Regions from separate parts of the Bacillus sp. N6 genome, predicted to be linked through region 2. Evidence: a T-box and tRNA genes for the amino acid it is inferred to sense, from the RefSeq annotation. Region 2 holds a T-box; the other holds one or more tRNA genes.

Region 1 (15,497 bases), 2.2 Mb from region 2:
GAAGAATTCGAAAAAGGACTAAAACGTCTTTATCAATTCAGCCCATCAGTAAAATCAGGAAACTTCCAGTCTGTACAAATTAAACGTTCTTATAAGCATGCGATAAATGGTGTTGCGATGACATTACCAGCAAATACAGTTGAAGAGTTGTTACGAATTGGTGTTGTAAAACGCATTTGGAAAGATTACGAAGTGAAATTAAATTTACCAAAACAAGCTGAGCAAAAAGCACCCCAAAAACTAACAGACAGCATCCCTCAAATCGGGGTAGATAAGTTACATAGTGAGGGTATTACCGGAAAAGGAATTAAAGTTGGTGTATTAGATACAGGTATTGATTACAATCACCCTGACTTAAAAGACGTATATAAAGGCTATCGCGCAAAACCTGGTGAGGACTCTAGCAAAGTAGATCCAAATTCAGTAAAGGGTTGGGACTTTATTAATAATGATGCAGATCCAATGGAAACTACTTATTCAGAATGGCAACAATCTGGTGCTCCTGAATTTGATAACCGTGGTTCTTCCTTCTACACAGCCCACGGCACTCACGTAGCAGGTATCGTTTCTGCTCAAAAGAAGAACCAATCTGATTCAGCAGTAAAAGGTGTTGCACCTGACATTGAACTGTATAACTATCGTGTACTCGGTCCATACGGAAGTGGAGATAGTTCAGGTATTATCGCTGCAATTGATAAATCTATTTCTGACGGTATGAACGTTATTAACTTATCGTTAGGTGATGATAGCAACAATCCTCTTGATCCAACATCTATCGCTGTTAATAACGCGATGCTTTCAGGCGTTGTTACAGTCGTTGCTGCTGGTAACTCTGGACCGAATCCATCAACACTCGGATCACCAGGTGCTTCGCCATTTGCTATTACGGTTGGAGCCAGTGATAGCTCTATTTCCTTACCGAAACTATCAGGTCATGCTGGACAATTACAATTCCCTAACCTAATTTTGTTCGGCAAAAACTTCACTGATAAAATAGAAGATTTCAAGGGACAAATTTTACCTATTGAATCTGTAGGAATCGGTACGCCTGACGAGTTTAGTAAAAAAGATGTGAAAGGAAAAATCGCTCTCGTTGCACGTGGTACAACCTCATTTGATGAAAAAATTGCTAACGCAAAACAAGCAGGTGCAAAGGCCGTTATTATTTATAACAACGTGGATGGAGAAATTCCTTTCTACGTTGGTGAAAGCACAAAATACATTCCAGCATTCCGCCTAACGAAAGAAGACGGTGAAAAACTAAAAGCTCAAATTGAACAAGGTAGCACATCCTTAACTTTCGATGAAATTAATTACATTCAAACAGAAGGCGATCATCTTGCAGACTTTAGCTCACGCGGTCCTGTTACAGCAAATGATGATATTAAGCCTGATATTACAGCGCCTGGTGTCGCTGTCCTTTCAACAGTTCCTGAATATATTAACGACCCGCAAGAGGGTGAAAACTACGCTGTTTCCTATGAGCGTATGCAAGGAACATCTATGGCTTCCCCTCATATTGCTGGCGTTGCTGCTCTAATTTTACAAGAACACCCAGACTACTCTCCGTTCGATGTAAAAGCGTCTCTTATGAACACAGCTGATGATTTAAAAGAAAAATATTCGGTGTATGAAGTTGGAGCTGGGCGAGTAGATGCTTACAACGCCGTTCGTACAGAAACAAGCTTTAAAGTATTAGATACGACACAAACTGTTGTAAATGATGAAGTAATTGAAGTGCCCGAAGAAACTGGATCTATTGCATTCGGTAAGTTTTATCAAAAAGACGGTGAAGCTCTTGAACAAAAACGAAATATAAAAGTAACTAATCATAATAAACAAGAGAAAAAAGAATTTAAAACAGAAATTTCTTATACACCAGCTTCGTCTACTATTAACGATGCTGTCGCAAACGGTGTAAAAATCTCTGCTCCAGAAACAATTACTCTTGATGCTGGCAAAGCAGGTGAAATTGAAGCAAAAATTAATGTTCCAGCCGGTGTAAAACAAGGCCGATATGAAGGATATATTCATATTACGAACACGAAAAATAAAGAAGAAACATATCAAATCCCATTCTCTATTCGTGTATCAGAGCCTGGTATTGAAAATGCAATACTATCAAGAAAAGCAATTTCAACTGATACATCTAAATTTAATCCATACGGTGAATCGTATGTTCACGGGGCATTCCAATTAAACAGCGAACTTGAAACGTTAGATCTTATCGTAAAAGATTCCAAAACAGATAAAGCTCTGGGCTTCATTGGGACATTAAACACAAGTGGACTAAAAACTGATGTGTATTACTACTTAGACTCATTCTTTAATGGAAAAGTGTATCCTTTTACAAATGATCCTGCAAAACCAATTGGTGATGAGAAAATCAACTTACCAGAAGGAGACTACACAATTGAGTTTGTCGGTTATGATAAGGCTGGGAAAGCACGTGTAAAAGGTGATTATGTTGTAATTGATAATACCCCACCAGAAGTGAAACTAACTGGATTAAAACCTGGTATTTACGAGTTAAATGAAGAAAATTATACAGTAGAAGATGGCAAAAAAGCACTATGGATTAAAGGAAATGTATACGATTCAAACGTTGACTACTTAAAAGGAAAAGGATTAAACATTACGCAAGAAGCGAATGGCGTTATGTACTATGACTATTCTCCATACTTGCATAAGTTTTTACCGATTAATGCAAATGGCGACTTTAAAGTTGGCATTACACCTGACTCCTTCAGAACGGAAGGTCCAATGAACACAGGCGTATATATTTTCGATTATGCAACTGCAGGAGCTGACTATCCAAGCGGTGTAAATAACTACTGGTTTATCCCACATGGTGCTCAATATGCGAAAGCTAGTTACGATAAAAAAGAATTATATAAAAATGACGAGTTCACAGTAACACTAAACGCAAAACACGTAAAACAATTTGTTGCTGGGCAATTTAATGTAAACTTCCTAGAGAAGAACTTCAAATTTGCAAATGCAAAATTTAATCCTGCTTTTGAAAAGCTACTTTCCGAAAAAGGAGTAACCGCAAAAGTAAATGAACCGAAACTAGAGGCAGGTTCGGTTACAGTTGGCGGCACTATCGATGACAAAAACTTTGCTGGATTAGATGGTGATTTCCCGTTCATTGATGTAACTTTCAAAGTAGAAAATGATGAATTTTATGAAGCAAACGCTCAATTAGAGTCACCAATTTTTGTTTACTGGAAACAAGGTGAATCAGAACCAAATAGAATGCGTGTACTTCAAGATCAAACATTCTCAGTTATGTCCTTAAATTCACTAGTAGAAGGAAATATTAAACCTGGTGCATTCTTAAATGAACGTGGATATTTAGATGAAAAGTTTGATTATGCAAAGCTTGGCGTAAAAGTATACGCAACTGATTCTTACCGTCATAAGTTTGAAGGTTCACTAGATAAATATGGGTACTTCAAACTAAATGGACTTCCAGTTAATAAACGCGACTATAACCTATATGTAGAAGTGCCAGGACATTTAACAAGCCGCCTAACAACGAAACTTGGTACTGAAAAAGACGGTAAGCTGCTTGGCCAATATTATTATGCAAGACCTGACGAAAACCTTGCCGGCGATGTAAATGCTGATAAAGTAATCGATATTAAAGATGCTGAAATTATCGCTAGCAACTATGGTAAAAAAGGACTAACTGTAAAAGACGGAGACCTTAATAAAGATGGGATTGTCGACGAAAAAGATATTCGCTTCGTTGAAAAGAACTTCTTGAAAAAAGGGCCAGATGCATCTAAATCACAAACACCTGTAGAAAAATCAAAAAGCGGTACACTGACAGATATTTTAAAGAAATTGGGATTAACGCCTAAAAAATGATAAAGTGAAACTTTAATCAGTGGGGGGTGTTCATCCCTCACTGATTATCAGCCCTCACCAATCGGGCTTTTACGGGCAGTTGATCACCAAACTAACTTCTTTGCTTTCGCTGCATTTTGAGGTGGGGATCTTACTGCCCGTTAATGCGGGATAATAAAGAGCACTCTACGTAAAGTAGAGTGCTCTTTTCTATAAACGACCCTTATCCAGCAAAAGGGGTATATTGGGGATATACAAGGGAAACCGGAAAAGGAATTTATATTAAATTATATAAGTTCAGAGGTAAGAAGCAGTTTCCCACCTCTGAATTATTTAGCAATTATTATAGTACTGGTGCCATTGTTTCTTTTAATACTTTTACAGAATGAGCGAATTTCGCTTTTTCATCTTCATTTAGCTCAAGTTCTACGATTTCACGTACACCTTCGCGGTTAATTACAGCTGGAACACCTACGTAAGCATCTTTCTCTCCGTATTGACCTTCAAGGTATGCAGATACAGTTAATACGCTGTTCTCGTTGTTTAAGATTGCTTTAGTTACACGAAGTAGTGACATACCGATTCCGTAGTAAGTTGCACCTTTACGCTCGATAATATGGTAAGCTGCATCACGTACGTTTTCGAAGATTTTATCTAAGTCTTCTTGATTGTACTGTTCGTTGTTAGCTAAGATTGTTTCTAGTTTTTGTACACCGATAGTAGCGTGGCTCCATACTGGAAGTTCAGTGTCACCGTGTTCACCAACGATGTAAGCATGAACGTTACGTGGATCTACATCTAAGTAGTCACCTAACATGTAACGGAAACGAGCAGAGTCTAAAGTAGTACCAGAACCGATTACGCGCTCTTTTGGTAAGCCAGATTCTTTCCAAGTTACGTAAGTTAAAATGTCAACTGGGTTAGTTGCGATTAAGAAGATTCCATCGAATCCACTATCCATAATACCGCGAACGATTTGTTTAAAGATCTTTGTATTTTTCTCAACTAAGTCTAAACGAGTTTCACCTGGCTTTTGTGGTAATCCAGCAGTGATAACTACTAAATCTGCATCTTTACAATCTGCATAGCTACCGCTCCAAACTTTTGTTGGTGATGGAGAGAATGGTACCGCATGGCTTAAGTCCATTGCTTCCCCTTCTGCTTTTGCTTCATTAACATCTACTAATACGAACTCTTCAGCTACACCTTGGTTGATCATTGAGTAAGCGTAACTACAACCTACAGCTCCTGTTCCTACTAATACTACACGATTGATACCTTTTTTCATGGTAATTTCCCCTCTCTATTGTTCACATCTATTTTTTATGATTGTTTAAGTAATTAATTAAAATACTAATTTAATGTTGTTTAACTTCTTTACATTCATATTGTAGCACGTATTATTGTGAATTACTTCACAAATTATGACCTATTTGTGAACTTTTTCACATAGAGTGTAAAGTTATTAGAATAGGTGTGGAATCAATTTCAATGGAGGCGTTTTCTTTAGATTGTGAATAAAAAGAATGTGATTTGATTATTCCCTATAACTAAATTCAATTTCTATAATCAAACTAACACATTATCTCCTTATACGCTGGACGTCAGTTGGCCTATATAGACTACGGTGACATAAATGAATTAGCATATACTTTACCACCTCCCTTTTAACTATTACCGTATATTAATAAAAAGATATTATTCAAAATCATGCATTCTTTTCTAATAATAAACCATTCAATATAAGTGATAGGCTATGCAAAGCTTTAGACAAATGTGCTTCTGCATCTTCAGAATTCGCAATCCAACAAGCAAGGTCCACTAGTCCACCATTTATGAATCTTGCTAAAGCTTCGCAGTCCGTCTTTTCAATAATACAGTCTTTCATTAATTGCTGAAGCATCTCCGCCATCGTCGTTAAACATTGCGAATGCGATGATTGATAATAACTATTTCCTAATACTGCTGGTGCATCACGAAGTACAATTCGCTGAATTTCTGGATTAAGTGCCATCGTTAAATACGCACGACAACGTCCAACAAACCCTTCCCATTTTCCTTCCGCTTCATCTGATACTTTCCCTAATTTATTATCCATTTCGATATCAATTTCTTTTACAACTGCTTCTAACAATCCTTTTTTATCACCAAAATGATGATAAATTGCACCACGTGTTAAACCGACAGATGCTGTAAAATCATCCATAGACGTATTTACATATCCAACTGTACCAAAGGCCTCTCTTGCTGCACTCAGCAATTTAGCACGTGTTTCAGTAATCATTTCTGCTCTCGTTTTTTTAATCATCTTTTCCTCCTACTTCTATTCATTCTCTTTATTCAAAATGAATTGCACTATAGTATCGTTCTCTATATAAAAGAATAACTCCTTTAAACATCGGCTCTCTATCCAGAGATAAAACATTTCAATTGACATACGCACCGTATGTTAATATGATATTGACATACGGTGCGTATGTCAATTATTTCTAGCTTACAAGATAATATAACTTCTTACCTATATCCTACATTGACTCACTGTCCCTTTTTATAGAAGGTATTAATGAAACAGAGGAGGATTTAAAAGAATGAAGAATGTATATGCAAACGTCAAATACTTTGGTGATTATTATGTTTAATTCCTACCGTGAGATTTTCAGTGCTCCTGGTACAAAAGGATTCTCTTTAGCAGGGTTTATAGCTCGGATGCCCATATCAATGATGGGCATTGGTATTGTTACAATGTTATCTCAGTTACGTGGTGACTATTGGCTTGCTGGAGCTGTTGCAGCCACCTTTACATTATCATCTGCTTTACTAGCTCCTCATATTTCTCGGATGGCCGATCAATTAGGGCAATCTCGCATACTTCTTCCGACTACAGGTATCAGTGTTTTCTTTACGATCCTCTTACTTCTATGTACGAAATATGAAGCTCCTTATTGGACGCTATTTCTATCCGCCTTATGTGCAGGTTGTATGCCAAATATGTCAGCTATGGTACGTGCACGTTGGACTAAACTATACCGTGGATCCCATAAATTGCATACAGCATTTTCCTTTGAATCGGTCGTCGACGAAATTTGCTTCATAATTGGTCCTGTATTATCTGTCAGTTTAAGTGTTATGTTCTTCCCAGAAGCAGGGCCACTTTTATCATCTGTTTTTCTTACAATTGGGGTATGCCTATTCATCCTACAAAAAAGCACAGAACCACCTGTACACCCTGGCGACATTACAAACAAAGGAACAGTATTTAAAATTGGTTCTTTGCGAGTACTAGTATTCACACTCATTGCTATAGGTACTATCTTTGGCACAATAGATGTCGTTAGTGTAGCTTTTGCTGAACATCAAGGAAACGCAGTAACTGCTAGCTTTGTACTTTCTGTCTATGCAATCGGTTCATGCCTGGCAGGCCTTATTTTCGGTACTCTTAAACTCAATGCTCCACCCTATAATCAATTTTTAATAGCAGTCACACTTTCCATGATAACAATGCTGCCACTATTTTTCGTAAATACTATTGCTTGGCTAATAGTTATTGTCTTCTTTGCAGGACTATCTGTCGCTCCTACTATGATTATTACTATGGGGCTTGTGGAAAGAATCGTACCTGAATCAAAAATAACAGAAGGAATGACTTGGGCAATTACAGGACTTGGAATTGGAGTCTCCCTAGGATCAGCGATAGCTGGTTTAGTTATTGATAATTTTGGAGCTCGAGCAGGATTTAGTGTGGCTATTATAGCAGGAGGCCTTGCCTTCACTATTGCACTTTTAGGATACAAAACTCTTCACTTCGCATATAATCATGCTGTTATTAAACAAGATGGACATTCAATAGAGAGTTAAAACATGTTCAAAAAATAGGATTATCTCTTCTTATGCATGAGAAAAGGTAATCCTATTTTAAACTTATTATTTATAATCTGTCATAGCTTCTTCTATATCTATACACAACAAAAAAGAGATAGCAGTTTATGCTATCTCTTTTAGTATGACCCGTACGGGATTCGAACCCGTGTTACCGCCGTGAAAGGGCGGTGTCTTAACCACTTGACCAACGGGCCAATTACTGGCAGAGAAGAAGGGATTCGAACCCTCGCACCGCGTTCGCGATCTACTCCCTTAGCAGGGGAGCCCCTTGAGCCACTTGGGTACTTCTCTATAAATATGGCTCCGCAGGTAGGACTCGAACCTACGACCGATCGGTTAACAGCCGATAGCTCTACCACTGAGCTACTGCGGAACAATTATGGTGGGCCTAAATGGACTCGAACCATCGACCTCACGCTTATCAGGCGTGCGCTCTAACCAGCTGAGCTATAGGCCCATAATTGAAAAGCGGGTGAAGAGAATCGAACTCTCGACCAGAGCTTGGAAGGCTCTTGTTTTACCACTAAACTACACCCGCATTAAATTGAAAATGGTGAGCCATGAAGGATTCGAACCTTCGACCCTCTGATTAAAAGTCAGATGCTCTACCAACTGAGCTAATGGCTCATTTTGAAAGTGGTGCCGGCTAGAGGACTTGAACCCCCAACCTACTGATTACAAGTCAGTTGCTCTACCAATTGAGCTAAGCCGGCTTGCGACTTCAAAATGGTGGCTCGGGACGGAATCGAACCGCCGACACGAGGATTTTCAGTCCTCTGCTCTACCGACTGAGCTACCGAGCCTTATTAAAATGGCGGTCCCGACCGGGGTCGAACCGGCGATCTCCTGCGTGACAGGCAGGCATGTTAACCACTACACCACGGGACCATTTGGTTGCGGGGACAGGATTTGAACCTGCGACCTTCGGGTTATGAGCCCGACGAGCTACCGTACTGCTCCACCCCGCGATGATATAATATGTAATTTAAGAAAAAATGGAGGAGGTAGAGGGATTCGAACCCCCGCGCGACTCTCGCCGCCTGTCGGTTTTCAAGACCGATCCCTTCAGCCGAACTTGGGTATACCTCCGAGATATAAACCTTTAGTGGTGGACCTTGTAGGACTCGAACCTACGACCGGACGGTTATGAGCCGTCTGCTCTAACCAGCTGAGCTAAAGGTCCTTTATGGTAGCGGCGGAGGGGATCGAACCCCCGACCTCACGGGTATGAACCGTACGCTCTAGCCAGCTGAGCTACACCGCCATAAATGATATTAAAATAAGTGGAGCCTAGCGGGATCGAACCGCTGACCTCCTGCGTGCAAGGCAGGCGCTCTCCCAGCTGAGCTAAGGCCCCATGTTTTTGGGAATATCGGGAAGACAGGATTTGAACCTGCGACCCCCTGGTCCCAAACCAGGTGCTCTACCAAGCTGAGCCACTTCCCGTTAATAAAAGCGCGCCCGAGAGGAGTCGAACCCCTAACCTCTTGATCCGTAGTCAAACGCTCTATCCAATTGAGCTACGGGCGCATATGGTGCCGAGGGCGGGGGTCGAACCCGCACGGTGGTCACCCACCGCAGGATTTTAAGTCCTGTGCGTCTGCCTGTTCCGCCACCCCGGCATGTCATATTGAAAATTGGAGCGGAAGACGGGATTCGAACCCGCGACCCCAACCTTGGCAAGGTTGTATTCTACCACTGAACTACTTCCGCAAGACATGTTTGAGATATTTTATTAAAAGTGCGGGTGAAGGGAGTCGAACCCCCACGCCAAAGGCGCTAGATCCTAAGTCTAGTGCGTCTGCCAATTCCGCCACACCCGCATATTTCATTAAAATGGTGAGCCATGAAGGATTCGAACCTTCGACCCTCTGATTAAAAGTCAGATGCTCTACCAACTGAGCTAATGGCTCTCAAAATTAAAACTGGTGCCGACTAGAGGACTTGAACCCCCAACCTACTGATTACAAGTCAGTTGCTCTACCAATTGAGCTAAGTCGGCTAAATGGTGGAGGATGACGGGATCGAACCGCCGACCCCCTGCTTGTAAGGCAGGTGCTCTCCCAGCTGAGCTAATCCTCCGTTTGCCTGGCAACGTCCTACTCTCACAGGGACAAGGTCCCAACTACCATCGGCGCTAGAGAGCTTAACTTCCGTGTTCGGTATGGGAACGGGTGTGACCTCTCTGCCATCATTACCAGACTGTATTCATTTAAGACAAGAATTATTGTAACTCATTTAACTTCTAAAGTCAACAAGTTTTTTATATTCTTTCAAAACTAGATAACATTGCTTCATATTATATGGTTAAGTCCTCGATCTATTAGTATTCGTCAGCTCCACATGTCACCATGCTTCCACCTCGAACCTATCAACCTGATCATCTTTCAGGGATCTTACTAGCTTACGCTATGGGAAATCTCATCTTGAGGGGGGCTTCATGCTTAGATGCTTTCAGCACTTATCCCTTCCGCACATAGCTACCCAGCTATGCCCTTGGCAGAACAACTGGTACACCAGCGGTGCGTCCATCCCGGTCCTCTCGTACTAAGGACAGCTCCTCTCAAATTTCCTACGCCCACGACGGATAGGGACCGAACTGTCTCACGACGTTCTGAACCCAGCTCGCGTACCGCTTTAATGGGCGAACAGCCCAACCCTTGGGACCGACTACAGCCCCAGGATGCGATGAGCCGACATCGAGGTGCCAAACCTCCCCGTCGATGTGGACTCTTGGGGGAGATAAGCCTGTTATCCCCGGGGTAGCTTTTATCCGTTGAGCGATGGCCCTTCCATGCGGAACCACCGGATCACTAAGCCCGACTTTCGTCCCTGCTCGACTTGTAGGTCTCGCAGTCAAGCTCCCTTATGCCTTTGCACTCTACGAATGATTTCCAACCATTCTGAGGGAACCTTTGGGCGCCTCCGTTACACTTTAGGAGGCGACCGCCCCAGTCAAACTGCCCACCTGACACTGTCTCCCGGGTCGATAAGACCCGTAGGTTAGAATTTCAATACAGTCAGGGCGGTATCCCACCAGCGCCTCCACCGAAGCTAGCGCTCCGGTTTCAATGGCTCCCGCCTATCCTGTACAAACTGTACCAAAATTCAATATCAGGCTACAGTAAAGCTCCACGGGGTCTTTCCGTCCTGTCGCGGGTAACCTGCATCTTCACAGGTACTATAATTTCACCGAGTCTCTGGTTGAGACAGTGCCCAAATCGTTACACCTTTCGTGCGGGTCGGAACTTACCCGACAAGGAATTTCGCTACCTTAGGACCGTTATAGTTACGGCCGCCGTTTACTGGGGCTTCAGTTCAGAGCTTCGCTTACGCTAACCCCTCTCCTTAACCTTCCAGCACCGGGCAGGTGTCACCCCCTATACTTCGCCTTACGGCTTCGCAGAGAGCTGTGTTTTTGCTAAACAGTCGCTTGGGCCTATTCACTGCGGCTTTCCGTTAAGAAAGCACCCCTTCTCCCGAAGTTACGGGGTCATTTTGCCGAGTTCCTTAACCAGAGTTCTCTCGCACACCTTAGGATTCTCTCCTCGCCTACCTGTGTCGGTTTGCGGTACAGGCACCTTTTATCTCGCTAGAAGCTTTTCTTGGCAGCGGGGAATCAAAGACTTCGCTCCATAAGGAGCTTCCCCATCACAGCTCAGCCTTCACGATAAGCGGATTTGCCTACTTATCAGCCTAACTGCTTGGACGTGCACAACCAATCGCACGCTTCTTCTATCCTTCTGCGTCCCTCCATTGCTCAAACGATAAAGAGGTGGTACAGGAATATCAACCTGTTGTCCATCGCCTACGCCTGTCGGCCTCGGCTTAGGTCCTGACTAACCCTGAGCGGACGAGCCTTCCTCAGGAAACCTTAGGCATTCGGTGGACGGGATTCTCACCCGTCTTTCGCTACTCATACCGGCATTCTCACTTCTAAGCGCTCCACCAGTCCTTCCGGTCTGACTTCACTGCACTTAGAACGCTCCCCTACCACTGATACCATTGGTATCAATTCGCAGCTTCGGTGGTGTATTTAGCCCCGGTACATTTTCGGCGCAGAGTCACTCGACTAGTGAGCTATTACGCACTCTTTAAATGGTGGCTGCTTCTAAGCCAACATCCTAGTTGTCTAAGCAACTCCACATCCTTTTCCACTTAATACACACTTTGGGACCTTAGCTGGCGATCTGGGCTGTTTCCCTCTTGACTACGGATCTTATCACTCGCAGTCTGACTCCTAAGGATAAGTCATTGGCATTCGGAGTTTGACTGAATTCGGTAATCCGATGAGGACCCCTAGTTCAATCAGTGCTCTACCTCCAAGACTCTTACACTTAAGGCTAGCCCTAAAGCTATTTCGGGGAGAACCAGCTATCTCCAGGTTCGATTGGAATTTCTCCGCTACCCACACCTCATCCCCGCACTTTTCAACGTGCGTGGGTTCGGGCCTCCATTCAGTGTTACCTGAACTTCACCCTGGACATGGGTAGATCACCTGGTTTCGGGTCTACGACCACGTACTAAACGCCCTATTCAGACTCGCTTTCGCTGCGGCTCCGCCTCTTCAGCTTAACCTTGCACGGGATCGTAACTCGCCGGTTCATTCTACAAAAGGCACGCCATCACCCATTAACGGGCTCTGACTATTTGTAGGCACACGGTTTCAGGATCTCTTTCACTCCCCTTCCGGGGTGCTTTTCACCTTTCCCTCACGGTACTGGTTCACTATCGATCACTAGGGAGTATTTAGCCTTGGGAGATGGTCCTCCCAGATTCCGACGGAATTTCACGTGTTCCGCCGTACTCAGGATACATTCAAGAGAGAACGAAGTTTCGACTACGGGGTTGTTACCCTCTACGACGGACCTTTCCAGGTCGCTTCGTCTACCTCGTTCCTTTGTAACTCCGTATAGAATGTCCTACAACCCCAAGAGGCAAGCCTCTTGGTTTGGGCTATGTTCCGTTTCGCTCGCCGCTACTCAGGAAATCGCATTTGCTTTCTCTTCCTCCAGGTACTTAGATGTTTCAGTTCCCTGGGTCTGTCTTCCATACCCTATGTATTCAGGTAAGGATACCATACCATTACGTATAGTGGGTTTCCCCATTCGGAAATCTTCGGATCAAAGCTTACTTACAGCTCCCCGAAGCATATCGGCGTTAGTCCCGTCCTTCATCGACTCCTAGTGTCAAGGCATCCACCGTGCGCCCTTTCTAACTTAACCAAACTAAAAATTAAAAAATATGAGCTACACTGTTATCTAGTTTTCAAAGAACATACATTTATATATGAGAGATAGTTCTCTCAAAACTGAACAAAACGAAACACGGAAACTTATATTGATGAACAGCGTTCATCAATTCTCCATAGAAAGGAGGTGATCCAGCCGCACCTTCCGATACGGCTACCTTGTTACGACTTCACCCCAATCATCTGTCCCACCTTAGGCGGCTGGCTCCATAAAGGTTACCCCACCGACTTCGGGTGTTACAAACTCTCGTGGTGTGACGGGCGGTGTGTACAAGGCCCGGGAACGTATTCACCGCGGCATGCTGATCCGCGATTACTAGCGATTCCAGCTTCATGTAGGCGAGTTGCAGCCTACAATCCGAACTGAGAACGGTTTTATGAGATTAGCTCCACCTCGCGGTCTTGCAGCTCTTTGTACCGTCCATTGTAGCACGTGTGTAGCCCAGGTCATAAGGGGCATGATGATTTGACGTCATCCCCACCTTCCTCCGGTTTGTCACCGGCAGTCACCTTAGAGTGCCCAACTTAATGATGGCAACTAAGATCAAGGGTTGCGCTCGTTGCGGGACTTAACCCAACATCTCACGACACGAGCTGACGACAACCATGCACCACCTGTCACTCTGCTCCCGAAGGAGAAGCCCTATCTCTAGGGTTTTCAGAGGATGTCAAGACCTGGTAAGGTTCTTCGCGTTGCTTCGAATTAAACCACATGCTCCACCGCTTGTGCGGGCCCCCGTCAATTCCTTTGAGTTTCAGCCTTGCGGCCGTACTCCCCAGGCGGAGTGCTTAATGCGTTAACTTCAGCACTAAAGGGCGGAAACCCTCTAACACTTAGCACTCATCGTTTACGGCGTGGACTACCAGGGTATCTAATCCTGTTTGCTCCCCACGCTTTCGCGCCTCAGTGTCAGTTACAGACCAGAAAGTCGCCTTCGCCACTGGTGTTCCTCCATATCTCTACGCATTTCACCGCTACACATGGAATTCCACTTTCCTCTTCTGCACTCAAGTCTCCCAGTTTCCAATGACCCTCCACGGTTGAGCCGTGGGCTTTCACATCAGACTTAAGAAACCACCTGCGCGCGCTTTACGCCCAATAATTCCGGATAACGCTTGCCACCTACGTATTACCGCGGCTGCTGGCACGTAGTTAGCCGTGGCTTTCTGGTTAGGTACCGTCAAGGTGCCAGCTTATTCAACTAGCACTTGTTCTTCCCTAACAACAGAGTTTTACGACCCGAAAGCCTTCATCACTCACGCGGCGTTGCTCCGTCAGACTTTCGTCCATTGCGGAAGATTCCCTACTGCTGCCTCCCGTAGGAGTCTGGGCCGTGTCTCAGTCCCAGTGTGGCCGATCACCCTCTCAGGTCGGCTACGCATCGTTGCCTTGGTGAGCCGTTACCTCACCAACTAGCTAATGCGACGCGGGTCCATCCATAAGTGACAGCCGAAGCCGCCTTTCAATTTCGAACCATGCAGTTCAAAATGTTATCCGGTATTAGCCCCGGTTTCCCGGAGTTATCCCAGTCTTATGGGCAGGTTACCCACGTGTTACTCACCCGTCCGCCGCTAACTTCTCGAGAGCAAGCTCTCAATCCATTCGCTCGACTTGCATGTATTAGGCACGCCGCCAGCGTTCATCCTGAGCCAGGATCAAACTCTCCAATAAAGTTAGTTTGTCTAGCATCTAAAAATAAAAATTGACGTTTCACGTTGTTTGTTTCGTTCAGTTTTCAAAGAACTACTTGGTCGCTCATTTGCGACTTCCTTATGTTAACATCTTCGTTTTTCGATGTCAACTAAGTTTTTCAATTTCTTTTTTGTCGTTTTCTGCGTTTCTGCATCAGCGACGGTTATTAATATATCATGGTGAAAAATGAAATGCAACACCTTTTATAAACTTTTTTTAAAACTGCCCACATTTCTTTTTTAATATCATATACTTAAACGAAATATCTCTTTCATGTATGAGTAATTCCTACATATATTTTATATAAAGTTACTCTATCAAAAAACGTTTCTTTCTATACTAAGCGTTTTATTCATATACCATATCATACAAGGAGGAATATATATGGACTATACCGATTTATTAATCAAACTAGGTCTCTCGGCGATTTTAGGGTTTGCCATTGGTTTAGAACGCGAATTAAAACGGAAACCACTTGGTTTAAAAACGTGTTTAGTTATTTCTATTATTAGTTGCCTCCTAACGATTGTTTCTATTAAAGCAGCTTATAACTTACCACATACCGATCATATGAATATGGATCCACTTCGACTTGCCGCTCAAATTGTATCAGGAATTGGTTTTTTAGGTGCTGGCGTAATTTTAAGAAGAGGCAACGATAGCATTGCAGGGCTCACGACCGCCGCTATGATCTGGGGTGCTTCTGGTATTGGTATTGCCGTTGGAGCTGGTTTCTATATCGAGGCGATTTTCGGAATGTGTTTCCTTATGATTAGTGTCGAACTTATACCACTCGCGATGAAATATGTAGGCCCTAGG
Region 2 (15,497 bases):
TCTCTACAAATTCAGACTGATAGATAACGTTCCTTCCATATTCCAGATTAACTGGTGAAGTAATAAAAGGAGATATTTTATGAAGTGAAATATTTAATGATTGAATAGCGTGTATTAAATTGACCGTATCGTAGTTACATAGGTTATTAAACGTTTTTTGTATGTTATGAATCAATTGCATGTAAAACTTCCTCCTAAGCATGTACAGTAAAAGAAAACCTAATCTAATATTATATAGTGAGTATTGAATTACATAATATTGTATTGAAACATTTCCAAAAAGTGACTTCTTTTACTTAGGAAGTTTATTCAATTTGAAAATTGTGGTAATTTGTTCCGTTAAAATGATATGCTTGAACTATATATTTTTTATCCCGTTAAATCCCGACTGGTGAGGGCTGATAATCAGTGAAGGATGAACAAAACCCCCACTGATTAAAGTTTCACTTTATTGGAAAGGTGATGAAATAAATGGCAGTTCTTTTAGTGGATAATCTATATCAAATGTCTATTGTTTTACTGATCTTATGTTCATTTTGTTTTTATAGATACTTAAAGAAAATAAAAAGGGAAAGAAAGCTTACAGGTTTTGAAATTACGATGTATATCGTGACGCAACTTGCGTATTTCATTTGGGCGGCAACGACTTTTCTTAAAATGTTATCAGAATAGTAATCTTAAAGTATTAGACGCTGAACAGAAAGGTACAGGAGCATTAAAGGTATAAACGTGGGCAAGGGTAATTTATCATCTATTAGGTAAATAAATTTAGTCGAAATCTAGATGGATAACAATATTACTTATAACATCTTTATAAAAAGAGAGGATATAAATGGAACAATATAAGTTAATTGTAAAAGGGCCTAAACAACTTGAGTGGGAAACAAATGAAATTAAGGACATACAGGACGATGAAATTATCGTTAAAACAATCGCAGGAGCGATAAGCATTGGGGCCGAGTTACCACAGTATAATGGATCCGATGTTACAGATACGAATCCTTTTTATCCAAGAAAAACTGGATATGAAAGTTATGGTGAAGTGATTCAAGTTGGTAATAAAGTAACACATGTAAACGTAGGCGATAAAGTAGTTTCTTTTTATGGACATGAAACGATAGGGATAGTTAAGGGTTATAAAGTAATTCGAGTGCCTAGTTCTATACAACCTAAAGTTGCTTTATTATCTATTCTTTCGTGTGATGCCGCTAAAGGAGTATTGAAACTAAACCCGCGACAGGATGAAAAAGTACTTATAACTGGAATGGGAGTTATTGGTTTACTCGCTTGTTATTTCTTAAAATACTATGTAGGCGTTGAGCACGTGGATGTTGTTGAGCCTAATAAAAATAGAAGAGATTTTGCAAAGAATTTTGGTGCGAAAAACATATATGATTCAGAAGAGAAAATAATAGAAACATATAATTATGGTTTTGAATGTTCTGCTACAAATAGTGGGTTCCATACTTTGCAAAAAACTATTAAAACTAATGGTGAAATATGTATACTGTCTGATGGTAATATTGAAGAACTAACATTAATTGCTAACTTTTATCAGAAAGAATTGCAAATCATTGGATCAAGTGACGGATACCATTATCAAAAACATGCAGATTGGTTTTTTAAAGAAATAGGAAAAACACCATTTATAGAAGAGATCTTTCAACATGAAATACATTATACTTCACTCATAGAATGCTTTGATGAATTGAGTTTAGGGATAATTAAACCATTAAAAGTATATGTTTCATATGAATAACGAAAAAAATGAGCAAATATTTGTCACATACCTCACAAATGTTTCGTCACATTTATGATTACTAAATGAGGAGGAACATATATGAAAATATTTGTAGCAGGTGCAACTGGTGTAATAGGACGTTCTTTATTGCCAATGTTAATAAAAAATGGGCATATAGTTTTTGCGATGATCCGTAATACTTCGCAAGTAGAAGCAATGAAAAAGGTTGGTGCTATACCAGTAATAGCTGATGTATTTAATAGAAAGGCTGTATTTTCTGTATTAGAAGAAACAAATCCCGATGTAGTTATTCATCAATTAACGTCATTATCTTCATGGGATTTTGAGGATAATGCAAAAATTAGAACAAAAGGCACTCGTAACCTTGTCGATGCCGCTAAAAATGTAGGGGTACAGAAAATAATCGCTCAAAGTATTTCATGGGCGTATGAACCAGGGGATACATTTGCGACTGAAAAAAACTCACTACATATTACTGCTTCTATGCCTCGGCAAGTCACTGTTAATGGCATATTGAAATTAGAAAAAGCTGTTATTGAGTTACCTGAATCGGTTATACTTCGTTACGGCACATTATACGGACCAGGAACCTGGTATGCGGAAAACGGATTAATAGCAAATCAAGTTCGTAATAATGAAATTATCGCATCAGACGGGATAAGCTCGTTTATACATGTTGAAGATGCTGCAAGAGCTACTATGCTAGCCCTTAATTGGCCTTCAGGAATCGTAAATATTGTAGATAATTATCCAGCAACTAGTAAAGAATGGTTACCAATATATGCAGCAGCGATAGGGGCACCTAAGCCTAAAGTTCAAGATGGGAAAAATAGTTGGGAAAGAGGAGCTTCCAATAATAAGGCACGTAAAGAGTATGGTTGGATACCTTTATTTCCATCATGGTCTGAAGGATTTAACAACTTAATAGGTAAGTAAAACACACCTTTAATGGGAATGATAGTAAAATACACCATTAAAGGATTGGGTTATTATGAATATAATTTGGGAAAGTATTATATTAACTTTTACTGGAATAATTGTTTTGAAAATGACAGGTAGTACATCTGTCAGCCAAATGACAAGAGCTGAAATCATTATAGTTGTATCAATTGGCCGTATTATTGTAGAACCTGTATTAAGTAGAAAAGTAGTCCCATCTATATTTGCAGCTATCATATTTGCAAGCATATTACTTATCATTCATTTCTTTGAATTGAAATTAAGGAAGGTGGAAAAATTTTTAAATGGAAGTAGCATTATAATTGTTGAAAACGGAGAGATTGTAAAAGAGAATTTGATGCAGGCAAAAATGTCGGAACAACAACTTTATATGCAATTAAGAGAAAAAGGAATTCATGATTTGAAGATTTTACAAAAAGTTACAGCTGAACCGAATGGTCGTATTGGTTATCAATTAATAAAAGAAGCACAACCAATAACTTTAGAAATGTTAGAAAAAGTATTAGATCGGTACAATATAAAAAGATAATTTCTCATGAGAAACAGCCAATACTACCATAAAAATATTGGCTGTTTTTTTATTTTCTATAAACGTAAGGATTAATAAAATAGGGTAGATTTTTAACCAATCTTTATATTAGATATAGGCTTATTATTATGCTATATTCAATGGAGCTACGATGACTAAGGTAAGTGGTATGAATAGAAGAAAAAACTGTATAGCAAATACAAAAATGCTTTTAATTTGATACTGAAAATGGATTGAAAATAAGGAGATAGATACATAATGGAATTTTGGGAATCAAGTTTTATTGAAAAACAAACGATGTGGGGATTTGAACCTACAGAATCTGCAATTTTGACAAAAGATTTTTTTCTTGAAAAGAATGTTAAGGATATATTAGTTCCGGGTATTGGATATGGAAGAAATGCAAAGTTTTTTATCGATAATGGTATAAATGTAACAGGTATTGAAATTTCAAAAACAGCCATTGATTTAGCAAAGCAACATGGACTAGAAGATATTAGCATTTATCACGGTTCGGTAAATGAGATGCCTTTTGATAACAAATCATATGATGGTATATATAGTCATGCACTTTTGCATTTGTTGAATAAGCAGGAGAGAGAGCAATTTATTAAAGATTGTTATAATCAGCTAAAACCAGGTGGATATATGGTTTTCACAACTGTTTCTCAAAAAGCTCCAATGTTTGGCAAGGGAAAACAGTTGGATAAAGACTATTTCGAAATAATGGAAGGAGTAAAAATGTTCTTCTATAATTCTGAATCTATAAAACGAGATTTTAATAAATATGGACTAGTACAAGTTTCCGAAATTGATGAACCAAATAAGCACATGGAAAATAAACCTTCAATCAATTTCTTAATGATAAAATGCCAGAAGGAACTATAAATAAAAGTTTTTAAATATTTCTAAAGATGTTTATATATTGATCATGCACAAATAAAAAGGACAAGCATATAGTATAAATACCTCTTAACTTTAAGTAAGCTTAACTTTCGTTAATAGGGTATCTCAAAATCCCCGAAAAGAGCACTTGCGGAAACAAGTGCTCTTTTATTTGGAATTTTACACCATAAATATTGCATAAAATGTTAAACTGAAAAGAACACTCGTTTTAATTAAGAGTGTAGCATATGAATGGAGTGTTATTGAATGCAAACAAGAAAAGCCTATCTATATGTATTTGACACGATGTCTGATTGGGAATACGGACATTTAATTGCTGAACTTAATACAGGGAGATATTTCAAAAAAGATGTAGCGCCTTTTAAAGTAGTAACAGTTGGAATAAATAAAGAAACGATTATTTCAATGGGGGGCTTGAATATAAAGCCGGATATTTCCCTAGATGAATGTATCCTTGAGAGTAACGATCTATTAATTTTACCTGGAGGGAATACTTGGAGTGAAGAAATACATAAACCTATTTTGAAAACAGTTGATGAAGCTTTAAAACTTGGTACAATTGTAGCAGCAATTTGCGGTGCAACTATAGGTCTTGCAAATTACGGTTACTTGGATTCTATAAATCACACAAGTAATAGTTTAGAGTATATGAAAATGGTTTGTCCTACTTATAAAGGAGAAAAATTTTATGAAGTGGGACCTGTAGCGTCTAGTAGAAACCTTATTACTGCATCGGGTGTAGCGCCTCTAGAATTTGCCATGGAAGTACTGAAAAAATTAGATGTATTTGCGCCGGATACACTTCATTCATGGTATAAATTGAATGAGACTCATGAAGCAGAATATTTCTTCCAGTTAATGAATTCAATTAATAGCTGAGTAGTATGTCGAATGAAAATTATATTTTAAATGATGCGAAAACTAATAACAAAATAATTTTATGAAAATAAAAGGTAAGGGTATTCCTATGAATATATGAGGAAATATCCTTACTTTTTATAGTATTATTTCTGAATGACAAATGTAATGGCATTTGTTTTTAATCGAATGTGTCTTTCATTACGAACTATATTATAAGCTAATTCTTTTATTTCAACTTTTACTTCTTTCCATCCTTTATAAATACTTTTTAATAGGCGTATCATTTCTTCAGTTAGGAGATTAATTTCAATTAAAGCCTCTAATTCTTCATTCGTTTTTAAATCAATTTCTTGTATGTTAGAGTTAATAATTAAACAATTAATACCACCGTTTTTTGTACCTCTTTTTATAGATTGGAGCACGTTTTTTAAATCTTCTTCTGATTTAACATGCTCTAAACTTGATACTGCAACGATATAGTCATAAGTATTAGGTCTAATATGATAGTTTTCAATTGCTGCTTGTTCTGTTTTTATAACCTCGAATACGTCATGTTCTTTGCTATAAATTTGTAGCTTTGTTAAAGCGGAATTAAGTAAATCAACACATGTAACAGTTCCGCTAGCATTTTTAATCTTTTGTGCAATTGGAATGCTATTTCTACCGACGCCAGAGCCAAGGTCAAGTACTTGCAAGTTGTTTTGTCCGTCAAAGTGGTTCATCAAGTCCATAACCGTTTTAACTGGTTTGAAAAGCCAAGAGCCAGCTTCAAACAGTTTATATTGTTCATAGCAAAGGTCGTGATATTTCTTTTCTTCTTGTCTTATGTAATCGATACGGTTCACATTGTTTCAACTCCAATATTTTTATTGCAAAATTCATATGTAGGACAACCTTTTATATTTGTTTGAATTCGAAAAATACCACCAGCATGTGGATACTCTTTTAATTCGTCATCCGTCATTCTTGTTCTGGCTGTTGTAACATATAAATCAGTTAAGTTAGGCCCACCAAATGTACATGATGTTACATATAACGCAGGAATTGGAATACTTAATATTTGTTCTCCAGTAGAGGGATTCCATCTAGTTATTTTTGAACCTCCCCAATGTGCAATCCATAAACAACCTTCTTCGTCAATTGTCATACCATCAGGTAGACCATCATTTTCAGAGAAAATGATTACATCACTTGGATTATGAATGTCTCCAGTACGTATATTATATTGATAGCGAACCACTTTTTTAGTAGGTGTATCTATAAAGTAAAAGTATGTATGATCAGGTGACCAAGCGATTCCGTTTGAAGTATTTACGTGTGAAACTTTTTTCTCTACACTCAAATTATTATGTAAACAATATAAGGAACCTGCAGCATTCATACCGTATGTATCTGTAGTACCTGCCCAGAAACGACCAGCTGGATCACATTTTCCATCATTGAAACGATTTTCTATTAAATGAGGTTCGGGGTCAAAAATATGTGTCAGTTTTTCTGTATTTACATTAATAGAATAAAAGCCGTTTTCCATAGCTAAGAGTAGTACATCCTCTAAATATGGAACAACACAGCCGATTTGTTGATTGAGAGCGATTACTCGGTTCGTATTGGTAGTAGGATTATATATGCATAATTTTTTCTCCATAATATCAACCCAATATAAAAGTTGCTTTTTTTCATTCCAACATGGTCCTTCAGCTAAACTTGCTTTAACATTTAAAACTAAGTCTATATTACTGAACAAGATGTTCACCTCGCGTTATAAGATATTAATATAATTCGATAAGAATAGAGGTAAACCTTTTAGTCAGAGGATATTATGATTTGTGCTCTAGAAAACTAATCTTCTCAAGTGATTAAAAGGTTTATAAACACGGAGAGGAAAATGCATATGATGTTTTATGAGATTGTTTGCTTTTCTTGTAAGAATATATTTCGTGTTTACGAAGGTAGTGAAAAATATAAGCGATTTAAAGAGAAACCAAAAGGGGCATATTGTTGTGATGAGTGTAGCCACAAAATTCAATTAGAAGCGATAAAGAATTTTTTTAGATAATTTTACGATTTCGATTCGGAAAAGTTTGACAATAAAAGTGTTATAAATTATCATATTAAAAAACTAATATTTAAGGCATAGAAGAGAAGAGTAGTTAAGAAAGAATACGTACAGAGAGCTCTGGTAGCTGAGAAAGAGCGGTATACATCTTAATGAAAAAAGACTTGGAGCTGCGCAAGGAACTAATTTATTTAGGGATGGTGCGACGGGTTCTCCCGTTATAGAGATAGGGTATAAGCATATTTTGCCGTACCTGAAGAGGTTAATATGGTGACATATTAACAAACTGAGGTGGTACCGCGAAGCTAACAACTCTCGTCCTCAAGATGAATAATCTTGGGGGTGGGAGTTTTTTTGTTGCATAAAACTGGAAATGAGAAACAAAAAATAATTGAGGTGAGTAATATATGCATTGGGCGTATGAAGTAGCACATGAATTAATTAGGAAACATCCAAATAAAGAAATGTTTGTTTGTGCATCTGGAATTAGTCCGTCAGGTTCTGTTCATATTGGGAACTTTCGTGAAATCGTAACGACTTATTTCGTAGTAAGAGCACTTCAAGATTTAGGGAAAAAGACTCGTTTTATATTTTCGTGGGATGATTATGATAGGTTTAGAAAAGTTCCAAAAAATATTGATCCATCTTTTGCAAAGTATATTGGTATGCCATACTGTGATATTCCAGATCCGTATGGATGTCATAACTCGTATGCGGAGCATTTTGAAAAAGAGTTTGAAAAATCGCTTCAAGCATTTGGAATTGAAGTAGAATTTATTTATCAACATGATGAATATAGAAGCGGAAGGTATAACGAAAATATATTAGAGGCCTTGTATAAACGAAAAGAAATATATGATATTTTAATGGGTTTTAAAACTAGAGAGTGTAGTGAAGAAGAGCGAGAGAGCTTTTATCCAGCTACATTATATTGTGAGAGATGCGGAAAAGATACAACAACTATTACACATTTTGATGAAGTATTAAAAACAGTCCGGTATGAATGTGAATGCGGAAATGAAAAAGAGTTATCCGTATTAAATACAAATAAAATGAAACTAAACTGGAAAATCGATTGGCCGATGAGATGGATGATAGAGGATGTTATTTTTGAACCGGGCGGTAGAGATCATTCATCAGAAACGGGTAGTTATAATGTATCAAAAGAAATTGCAAGGAAAATATTCAATCGAGAAGCGCCTCATTACGTTGCTTACGATTTTATTGGTATTAAAGGGAATCATGAAAAAATGTCTAGTTCTTCAGGGAATAGTATTACACCAAGCAATTTATTGAAAGTGTATATACCAGAAGTAATTCTCTTTATGTTTGCAAAATACAAACCAGGTGCTGCTTTTCATATTGGGTTGGATGAAGATGTGATTCGTAATTATACAGAGTATGAGCGATTGAAAGATAGTTATGAAAATAAAACGCTCAAAAATGAAGATTTATTTGATGCAATTAAAATCTCTAGAGTTGATAGTGAGATTAAAGAATATCCGAAATTTAATCAAGTAGCAGGAACGTTACCATTATTAAATTTTGATTCAACTATTTTACAGGGGATATTAAAGAAAATAGATAGGAGCTATGCATTAGATGAAATGAGAGCGATAAGTAATCGCGCAGAGTATTGGATAAGAAACTTTCAATCTGAAAAATTAATCGCGGTAAATGAGGAGAAAAATGCAGAGTTTTACTACACATTAGATGAAAGGCAGAAAGAATGGCTAGTAGAAGTTTGTAAAATACTTCGTTCTAATAAAGATTACTCTAACTTAATGGAGCAATTATATGCGATTTGTCATCATGAAAATAAAAAAATAATGAAAGAAAATCAAAAACAATTATTCACTATTATATATAAGCTCATTATGAATCAATCAAATGGTCCTCGTATACTATTATTAATACATGTAGTAGGCATAGAAAATTTCATCACACTATTAGATTTCTAAAACACAGTTAAAAGCAACGCAAGTACCAAAATTTCTAAGTACTTGCGTTGCAAATTTTACTATCGTGAATACATTTTCGGACATTCATCACCACTTGGTTCATAAAAACAATGGCTTTTAAACTGTCCTACAAATGGCTGATTATACCATTCAGGCGGACAAGCTCCAACTGGACGGAAATACCAAAGAGCCCATCGTGCAGGCCAGCGCCATTGACCTTGTAAAACTTTTCGTGCGATTTCTTTTTCTGATTCACGAGCGCGTTGATAAAAATATCCATATTGTACTGCTTCAAATCCGCCGGGGCTTTGATATACAGCGTCTCGTACGGTGCGGAGTTGTTTAAAATCTAAGCAATCACAAAATACACGGTTTACTACAACGCATCCAACTAACTCCTCACCTTGGCGACCTTCGCCTTCAGCTTCAGCACGAATTAATCGAGCTAGTAAATCAACATCACTTTCGTTGTATGGAATAAGGGGCATAGTGATACCACCTTTCTGTTATAGTAAAGAGTGTATGTTATAAAACAATCTGCGTGCTTTTTTACATAAAAATAACATTTAATTTTAAGAGGAGCTTGTATAAAAAAAGCTAATTAGTAATAGTAGATAAATATAAAAGGGAGAGGTATTATGTATCGAATTCATAAAGACCATATCATTTACTCAATGTCACCAGAAAATAAGCCGTGTATGGAAGTAGAAATTGGGAGCAGTCTTGTATTTGAAACATATGATTGCTTTGAAAATCAAATCGATTCTGAAGATGTTGTGTTACAAGAATTAGATTGGAACCGAATTAATCCAGCGACTGGACCTGTATATGTTAAAGGAGCAGAACCTGGCGATATATTAGTCGTAACGATTGAAAAAATTGAAATTGCAGAGCAGGGCGTTTTAACTACAGGTGCAAACCTTGGTGTAATGGGTGATGAGTTAAATGAAAATACAGTGAAAATTGTCCCAATACATAATGAATATGTTTTGTTTTCAAGTGAACTACAAATCCTGATTAATCCAATGATTGGGGTAATTGGTACTGCACCGAAAGAAAAGAGCATTTCATGTGGCACACCGCATGATCACGGCGGGAATATGGACTGTAAAGAAATTAAAGAAGGAACAACATTACTACTACCAGTTAATGTCCCAGGAGCACTATTAGCATTAGGTGATTTACACGCAGCAATGGGTGATGGTGAAATTGGTGTTAGTGGTGTAGAGGTTGCTGGTGAGGTAACTGTAACAGTTCAAATTATAAAAGGAAAACAATGGCCATTACCAATGGCTATTCAAAAAGAAAAAATGATGACGATTGCTTCAGAGAAATTGTTAGATGATGCAGCAAATCGTGCTGTACGTAATATGGTGACATTTTTACATGAAGAATTAACAATGTCTAAAGCTGATGCAACGCTTTTATTATCGGCAGCAGGTAATTTAAAAGTTTGCCAAGTTGTGGATCCGCTGAAAACAGCGCGTATGGAACTAGGAATGGATTATGTGGAGAAACTAGGATTTACTTTTAGTAAATTTCATATTAAATAGATAAGGGACGAAAAAGGATGCTTTTGTATAAAAGCATCTTTTTTTAATTTACGGATTTTGTGAAAAGAGGTAGTATTTATTTTATATAAGTATATTTGAGATTGTGGATTAAAAAGGAGTTCAATAATGGTCAAAATTATGATTGTAGAAGACGATATGAAAATTGCAGAACTATTATCGACACATGTTGCGAAATATGGTTATCAAGGAGTTATTGTATCGGACTTTCAAAATGTATTAAACATTTTTTTAGAAGAACAACCAGAGTTAGTTTTATTAGATATTAATTTACCGAGTTTTGATGGGTACTTTTGGTGTCGTCAAATTCGCGGAGTTTCAACATGTCCGATACTATTCATTTCGGCCCGTGAAGGCACGATGGATCAAGTTATGGCGTTAGAAAACGGTGGCGATGATTTTATTCCGAAGCCTTTTCATTATGAAGTTGTAGTGGCGAAAATTCGTAGTCATTTAAGACGTGCATATGGAGATTATGCACCGAAACTAGAAGAGCGAATGATTGAGCAACAAGGTCTTTGTTTATATCCTGAAAGACTTGTATTGAAACTTAGAAATGACGAGATTGATATAACGAGAAACGAAGCTATTTTATTAGAGACATTAATGAAAAATTATCCGCGTGTTGTGAGTAGAGAAGTGTTACTTAATAAATTATGGGATAGTGAATCTTATGTTGATGATAATACATTAAGTGTAAATACAACACGTGTGCGTAAAAAGTTACAAACGTTACATATAGAAGGTGCGATTGAAACGATTCGTAGTGTTGGATATAGATTGCATATTACTTGGGATACTGGTATAGAAAAATGATAAGGTTGTTTATACGTGATCATATACCACTTATTTGCTTTACCATAATTCAACTACTAGCTATATTTCTCGTATATTGGTTTGATGGGCATAATCATATTACAACGGCGTTATATGCAATGTTTCTAGGTGTTTTCTTTATGGGAAGTTATTTAATGTTTCGTTATTTTACACATCGTTCTTTTTATGAGCGCTTAGCAAACCCGATGCAATCTTTAGATGAATCTGTTCAAAAATCTGATTTTGCAGCTGTATCGGCTGCTCTTCAAGAACTACTTGAGGTGCAATATAGACATTATCAAAATCAGCTGCAAATGCAAGAGAGAAAAAATAATGACCATTTAACCTTTATGAATCAGTGGATTCATCAAATGAAAACACCTTTATCTGTAATAGAATTAATTACACAGGATGAAGTAGATTCACGTTTTGAAAGTATAAATGAGGAAACTGATCGATTAAAAAAGGGATTAGAAATGGCTCTGTATGTCGCACGTTTAGAAGCGTTTACACAAGACTTTTATGTAGAAAGGGTACAACTACATAAAATAGTGAATGATTCGGTACATGAACATAAACGATTCTTTATCCGGAATTTTGTATATCCAGAGCTTGAAATTGATAAGGACATTACTGTAGAAAGTGATGTGAAATGGTTACAATTTTTAATCGGACAAATACTATCGAATGCGATTAAGTATTCATCAGGTAGTAGAGAAAAGATTAAAGTGAAAGCTTGTAAGGAAGATAATACCGTTATACTTGAAATTGCTGATAATGGCGTAGGTATACCGAAGCAAGATTTACCAAGAGTATTCAAACCTTTCTTTACAGGAGAAAACGGTAGAGATTTTAAAGAATCAACAGGAATGGGGCTATATCTTGTATATGAAATTACAAAACAATTAGGGCATAGTGTAGAGATTCATTCAGAAGTTGGTAAAGGTACCGTTGTACGAATTAAATTTTTTAATGTGTAGATAATTGATCTAGGCTAAAGAACTTTGGAGATAAGTTTTTTTAGCCTTATTTTATAGCAATTATATGAAATAGTAAAAGGTCATCTTAGTATGTATAATGACACGTTAATAAATACGGGTGTTAAATTAGAAGGATTTAATAATAAATTGATAAATAGATTTTGTAAGAAAAAAGCTACCCCTTTGAAAGAGGTAGCTGTATGTATCCATCCTATGAATAAGTGTATTAACATGAATAAGTATAATGTTCAAATTCGTGATATTTTTTGTGGATTATAATAGAATTAGTCTTTTATTTTTTCATGATACAGTATTGTAATTAAACAAACAAACTTAATAATTTATATCCAATTAACCCTAAAATAGTGATAGGAACCATTATTAAGAAAGAAGAAATTCGATTAGCATTAGAGCGTTCTAATACAAGAATCAAGATAATCCCGACTATGACTTCGGTATATCCAACAGGTAACATGTGACTATAGTGTTCAAAATTTAAAAGAATGTGAAGTCCATCCGTTACAAAAACTCCACTTAAAAGTGCGCTTCCGAATTTATGAAGTGGATTTGTAGTATCTTTCCATAGAAAACCTGCAATTCCAAAGATAGTTCCTCCTATACATGCACATACAATCCATACAGATATAAAATAAATAGAGTGAGCTACATTTTTAATAACTATTGCATAACCATAGTAGCCTAATACCATACCGAGTAGTGCAAGGAGACCAGAAAGTATAGCTGAACGCTTAGAATAACTAAAGCTAGCCACAAAAAAGGATGGAACTAACCAAACGCTTCCTAGATTAGCTAATGAATTCCAGTGTCCAGGAAGTATACTTTGCCCCAATTTAGTTAGTATACCAACAATAATCCCTACTATAATCGGGATGAGAAAAATCCTTAAAAACATATTTAACTTTGTGATTTTTAATGTCCTGTCCATAAATTCAATCCTTACATTATTATTTTCTGTAAAGATATAATAGCTTATCACAAGGGAATAATCAATAAAAATTTATCGAAAAACAATAAGTGGTTATTGGATAACGAATAACATTTTGTTTTTATATAAAATTTATATAAGAGAGAGTGCTTAGAAGTTTACTACTGGGGAAACCTAAAGGACGTATTACAATCAATGTAATTTGTGCTTGTTCAATATGAAGCTAAGAAATGATAAATAAGCCTAAAAGAAAGCGATCTTTTTAACAGCACAAATAATTGCATTTACTCATACAGTACTAGTATGGTACAATATGGTTATTAATGACGGAAAGGAATGATGGGTGGACGATGATTAACTAATCTTATTTTTAAATGTTGAAATGAAATAAATTTCAATTTATAAAAATTAGGATTAGTCTGCCCAATTCCAAACAACGGTATTGCTATTTGATTTGCGTAATAGCTTATTTGGGTATAAATAATGTAACGACTAATCCTGCCAAAATTACTTTGGGAGGATTTTTTTGTTCTCCCTTAATGAAAGGGATCGGTAATATGAAAGAAATTTTAAAATTAAATGATGTTTACGTTGAAATAATGGAAAATACTTTGTTAGAAAAAATGAATGTAGCAGTGAAACAAGGGGATGTTATCGGATTAATTGGTAAAAATGGTGCTGGTAAATCAACGTTACTTCAATTAATAAATGGAAAGATTGAGCCTTCAAAAGGGATTGTTGAATGGCAGCAAATGAATATGAAAACCGCATATGTTGAGCAAGAAATAGAATCTTTTATTAGTAATGATGTGATTTCGCAAGAAGCAGAACTTCTTGCGAAATGGGGCGTGCCAACGAACGATTTTCATACTTTAAGTGGTGGTGAAAAGCTGAAAATTCGATTAGCAAAAGGATTTGCCGAAAATCCTAATGTCTTAATATTAGACGAACCGACAAATCATTTAGATGAGATCAGTACGGGATTTCTCATTAAACAAATAAAAAAGATGAAAGGTACTGTTATTGTTGTATCGCATGACCGATATTTTTTAGATGTTGTCGCAACAAAAATATGGTCAATTGAGGACAAAAAATTAATTGAGCATAGTGGTAATTATACGAGCTACATGAAAGTACGTGAGCAAAGAAGGAAGTCGCAGCAGCGTGAATATGAAAAGCAGCAAAAAAAGATAGAACAAGTAGAAACACATATAAAAGAATTGAGTTCATGGTCACAAAAGGCACATGCGCAGTCTACAAAACAAGAAGGTGTGAAAGAATTCTATCGTGTAAAAGCGAAGCGAATGGATGCGCAAGTGAAGTCAAAACGAAAACGACTCGAAAAAGAGCTGGAGAAAACGAAAGTAGAACGTGTGAAAGAAGAATATTCAGTTGAGTTTTCTATTCAAGCGAACAAAAAAGTAGGAAAACGCTTTTTAGAAGTGAAGCAATTAAAAAAAGACTTTCATGGGAAAGTATTATTTGAAAACGTTAATTTTACAATTCAGCACGGTGAGAAAGTTGCGATTGTTGGACCAAACGGTAGTGGGAAAACAACATTACTGAAGATGATTATGGGAAACGAAACTGCAGAAGGAGAAATATGGATTTCACCTTCTGCAAATATCGGCTATTTAACACAAGAAGTTTTTGATTTACCGCTTGATAAAACACCAGAAAATTTATTTTTTAAAGAGACGTTTGAAGAAAGAGGAAAAGTCCAAAATTTAATGAAACATTTAGGATTCCAAGCGTCTCAATGGAAAGAGCCGATTGAGCATATGAGTATGGGAGAAAGAGTAAAATGTAAGCTAATGGCTTATATTTTAGATGAAAAAGATGTACTCATTTTAGACGAACCGACGAATCACTTGGATCTACCTTCACGTGAACAACTTGAAAATACATTAGCTGAGTATAACGGAACATTAGTAATTGTATCTCACGATCGATATTTTCTGGAGAAAACAACTAACACAAAACTCGTGTTTTCAAACAATACGATACAAAAGCAGCTAGAAGAACCTACTAAAACAAGAGATGATATTGAAGAGCTACGTTTAACGTTAGAAACAGAGAGACAAGAAGTATTAGGAAAATTAAGCTTTTTAACTTCTAACGACAAAGAATATAAAGAACTTGATGAACG

The links. A T-box is a leader RNA that pairs with one kind of tRNA and senses whether it is charged. The one in region 2 lies ahead of lysS (lysine--tRNA ligase), so its partner is inferred to be a tRNA-Lys.
Region 1: it encodes a tRNA-Lys, which carries the amino acid that the T-box ahead of lysS (lysine--tRNA ligase) is inferred to sense. The anticodon was not compared.

What each region holds. Positions count from the first base shown of each region.
Region 1 is NZ_CM127843.1:4,747,902-4,763,398, forward strand. Features, by position in the region: gene ACUXVC_RS24505 (S8 family serine peptidase) at 1-3,876, shown strand, start outside; gene ACUXVC_RS24510 (L-lactate dehydrogenase) at 4,199-5,143, opposite strand; gene ACUXVC_RS24515 (TetR/AcrR family transcriptional regulator) at 5,564-6,163, opposite strand; gene ACUXVC_RS24520 (MFS transporter) at 6,487-7,710, shown strand; tRNA gene ACUXVC_RS24525 (tRNA-Glu) at 7,857-7,928, opposite strand; tRNA gene ACUXVC_RS24530 (tRNA-Ser) at 7,935-8,025, opposite strand; tRNA gene ACUXVC_RS24535 (tRNA-Asn) at 8,033-8,107, opposite strand; tRNA gene ACUXVC_RS24540 (tRNA-Ile) at 8,115-8,191, opposite strand; tRNA gene ACUXVC_RS24545 (tRNA-Gly) at 8,202-8,272, opposite strand; tRNA gene ACUXVC_RS24550 (tRNA-Lys) at 8,286-8,361, opposite strand; tRNA gene ACUXVC_RS24555 (tRNA-Thr) at 8,372-8,447, opposite strand; tRNA gene ACUXVC_RS24560 (tRNA-Phe) at 8,462-8,537, opposite strand; tRNA gene ACUXVC_RS24565 (tRNA-Asp) at 8,547-8,622, opposite strand; tRNA gene ACUXVC_RS24570 (tRNA-Met) at 8,626-8,702, opposite strand; tRNA gene ACUXVC_RS24575 (tRNA-Ser) at 8,731-8,823, opposite strand; tRNA gene ACUXVC_RS24580 (tRNA-Ile) at 8,841-8,917, opposite strand; tRNA gene ACUXVC_RS24585 (tRNA-Met) at 8,922-8,998, opposite strand; tRNA gene ACUXVC_RS24590 (tRNA-Ala) at 9,019-9,091, opposite strand; tRNA gene ACUXVC_RS24595 (tRNA-Pro) at 9,107-9,180, opposite strand; tRNA gene ACUXVC_RS24600 (tRNA-Arg) at 9,191-9,264, opposite strand; tRNA gene ACUXVC_RS24605 (tRNA-Leu) at 9,268-9,356, opposite strand; tRNA gene ACUXVC_RS24610 (tRNA-Gly) at 9,373-9,447, opposite strand; tRNA gene ACUXVC_RS24615 (tRNA-Leu) at 9,477-9,557, opposite strand; tRNA gene ACUXVC_RS24620 (tRNA-Lys) at 9,572-9,647, opposite strand; tRNA gene ACUXVC_RS24625 (tRNA-Thr) at 9,661-9,736, opposite strand; tRNA gene ACUXVC_RS24630 (tRNA-Val) at 9,741-9,816, opposite strand; rRNA gene rrf (5S ribosomal RNA) at 9,821-9,936, opposite strand; rRNA gene ACUXVC_RS24640 (23S ribosomal RNA) at 10,038-12,959, opposite strand; rRNA gene ACUXVC_RS24645 (16S ribosomal RNA) at 13,106-14,657, opposite strand; gene ACUXVC_RS24650 (MgtC/SapB family protein) at 15,063-15,497, shown strand, end outside.
Region 2 is NZ_CM127843.1:2,541,088-2,556,584, forward strand. Features, by position in the region: gene ACUXVC_RS12985 (cysteine dioxygenase) at 1-181, opposite strand, end outside; gene ACUXVC_RS12990 (hypothetical protein) at 472-672, shown strand; gene ACUXVC_RS12995 (zinc-dependent alcohol dehydrogenase) at 833-1,759, shown strand; gene ACUXVC_RS13000 (NAD-dependent epimerase/dehydratase family protein) at 1,841-2,698, shown strand; gene ACUXVC_RS13005 (DUF421 domain-containing protein) at 2,754-3,251, shown strand; gene ACUXVC_RS13010 (class I SAM-dependent methyltransferase) at 3,510-4,139, shown strand; gene ACUXVC_RS13015 (type 1 glutamine amidotransferase family protein) at 4,404-5,036, shown strand; gene ACUXVC_RS13020 (class I SAM-dependent methyltransferase) at 5,162-5,863, opposite strand; gene ACUXVC_RS13025 (SMP-30/gluconolactonase/LRE family protein) at 5,860-6,762, opposite strand; gene ACUXVC_RS13030 (DUF2197 domain-containing protein) at 6,904-7,074, shown strand; T-box leader at 7,144-7,400, shown strand; gene lysS (lysine--tRNA ligase) at 7,482-9,035, shown strand; gene ACUXVC_RS13040 (cell wall hydrolase) at 9,095-9,523, opposite strand; gene ACUXVC_RS13045 (acetamidase/formamidase family protein) at 9,674-10,588, shown strand; gene ACUXVC_RS13050 (response regulator transcription factor) at 10,715-11,422, shown strand; gene ACUXVC_RS13055 (sensor histidine kinase) at 11,419-12,402, shown strand; gene ACUXVC_RS13060 (DUF6518 family protein) at 12,722-13,348, opposite strand; gene abc-f (ribosomal protection-like ABC-F family protein) at 13,906-15,497, shown strand, end outside.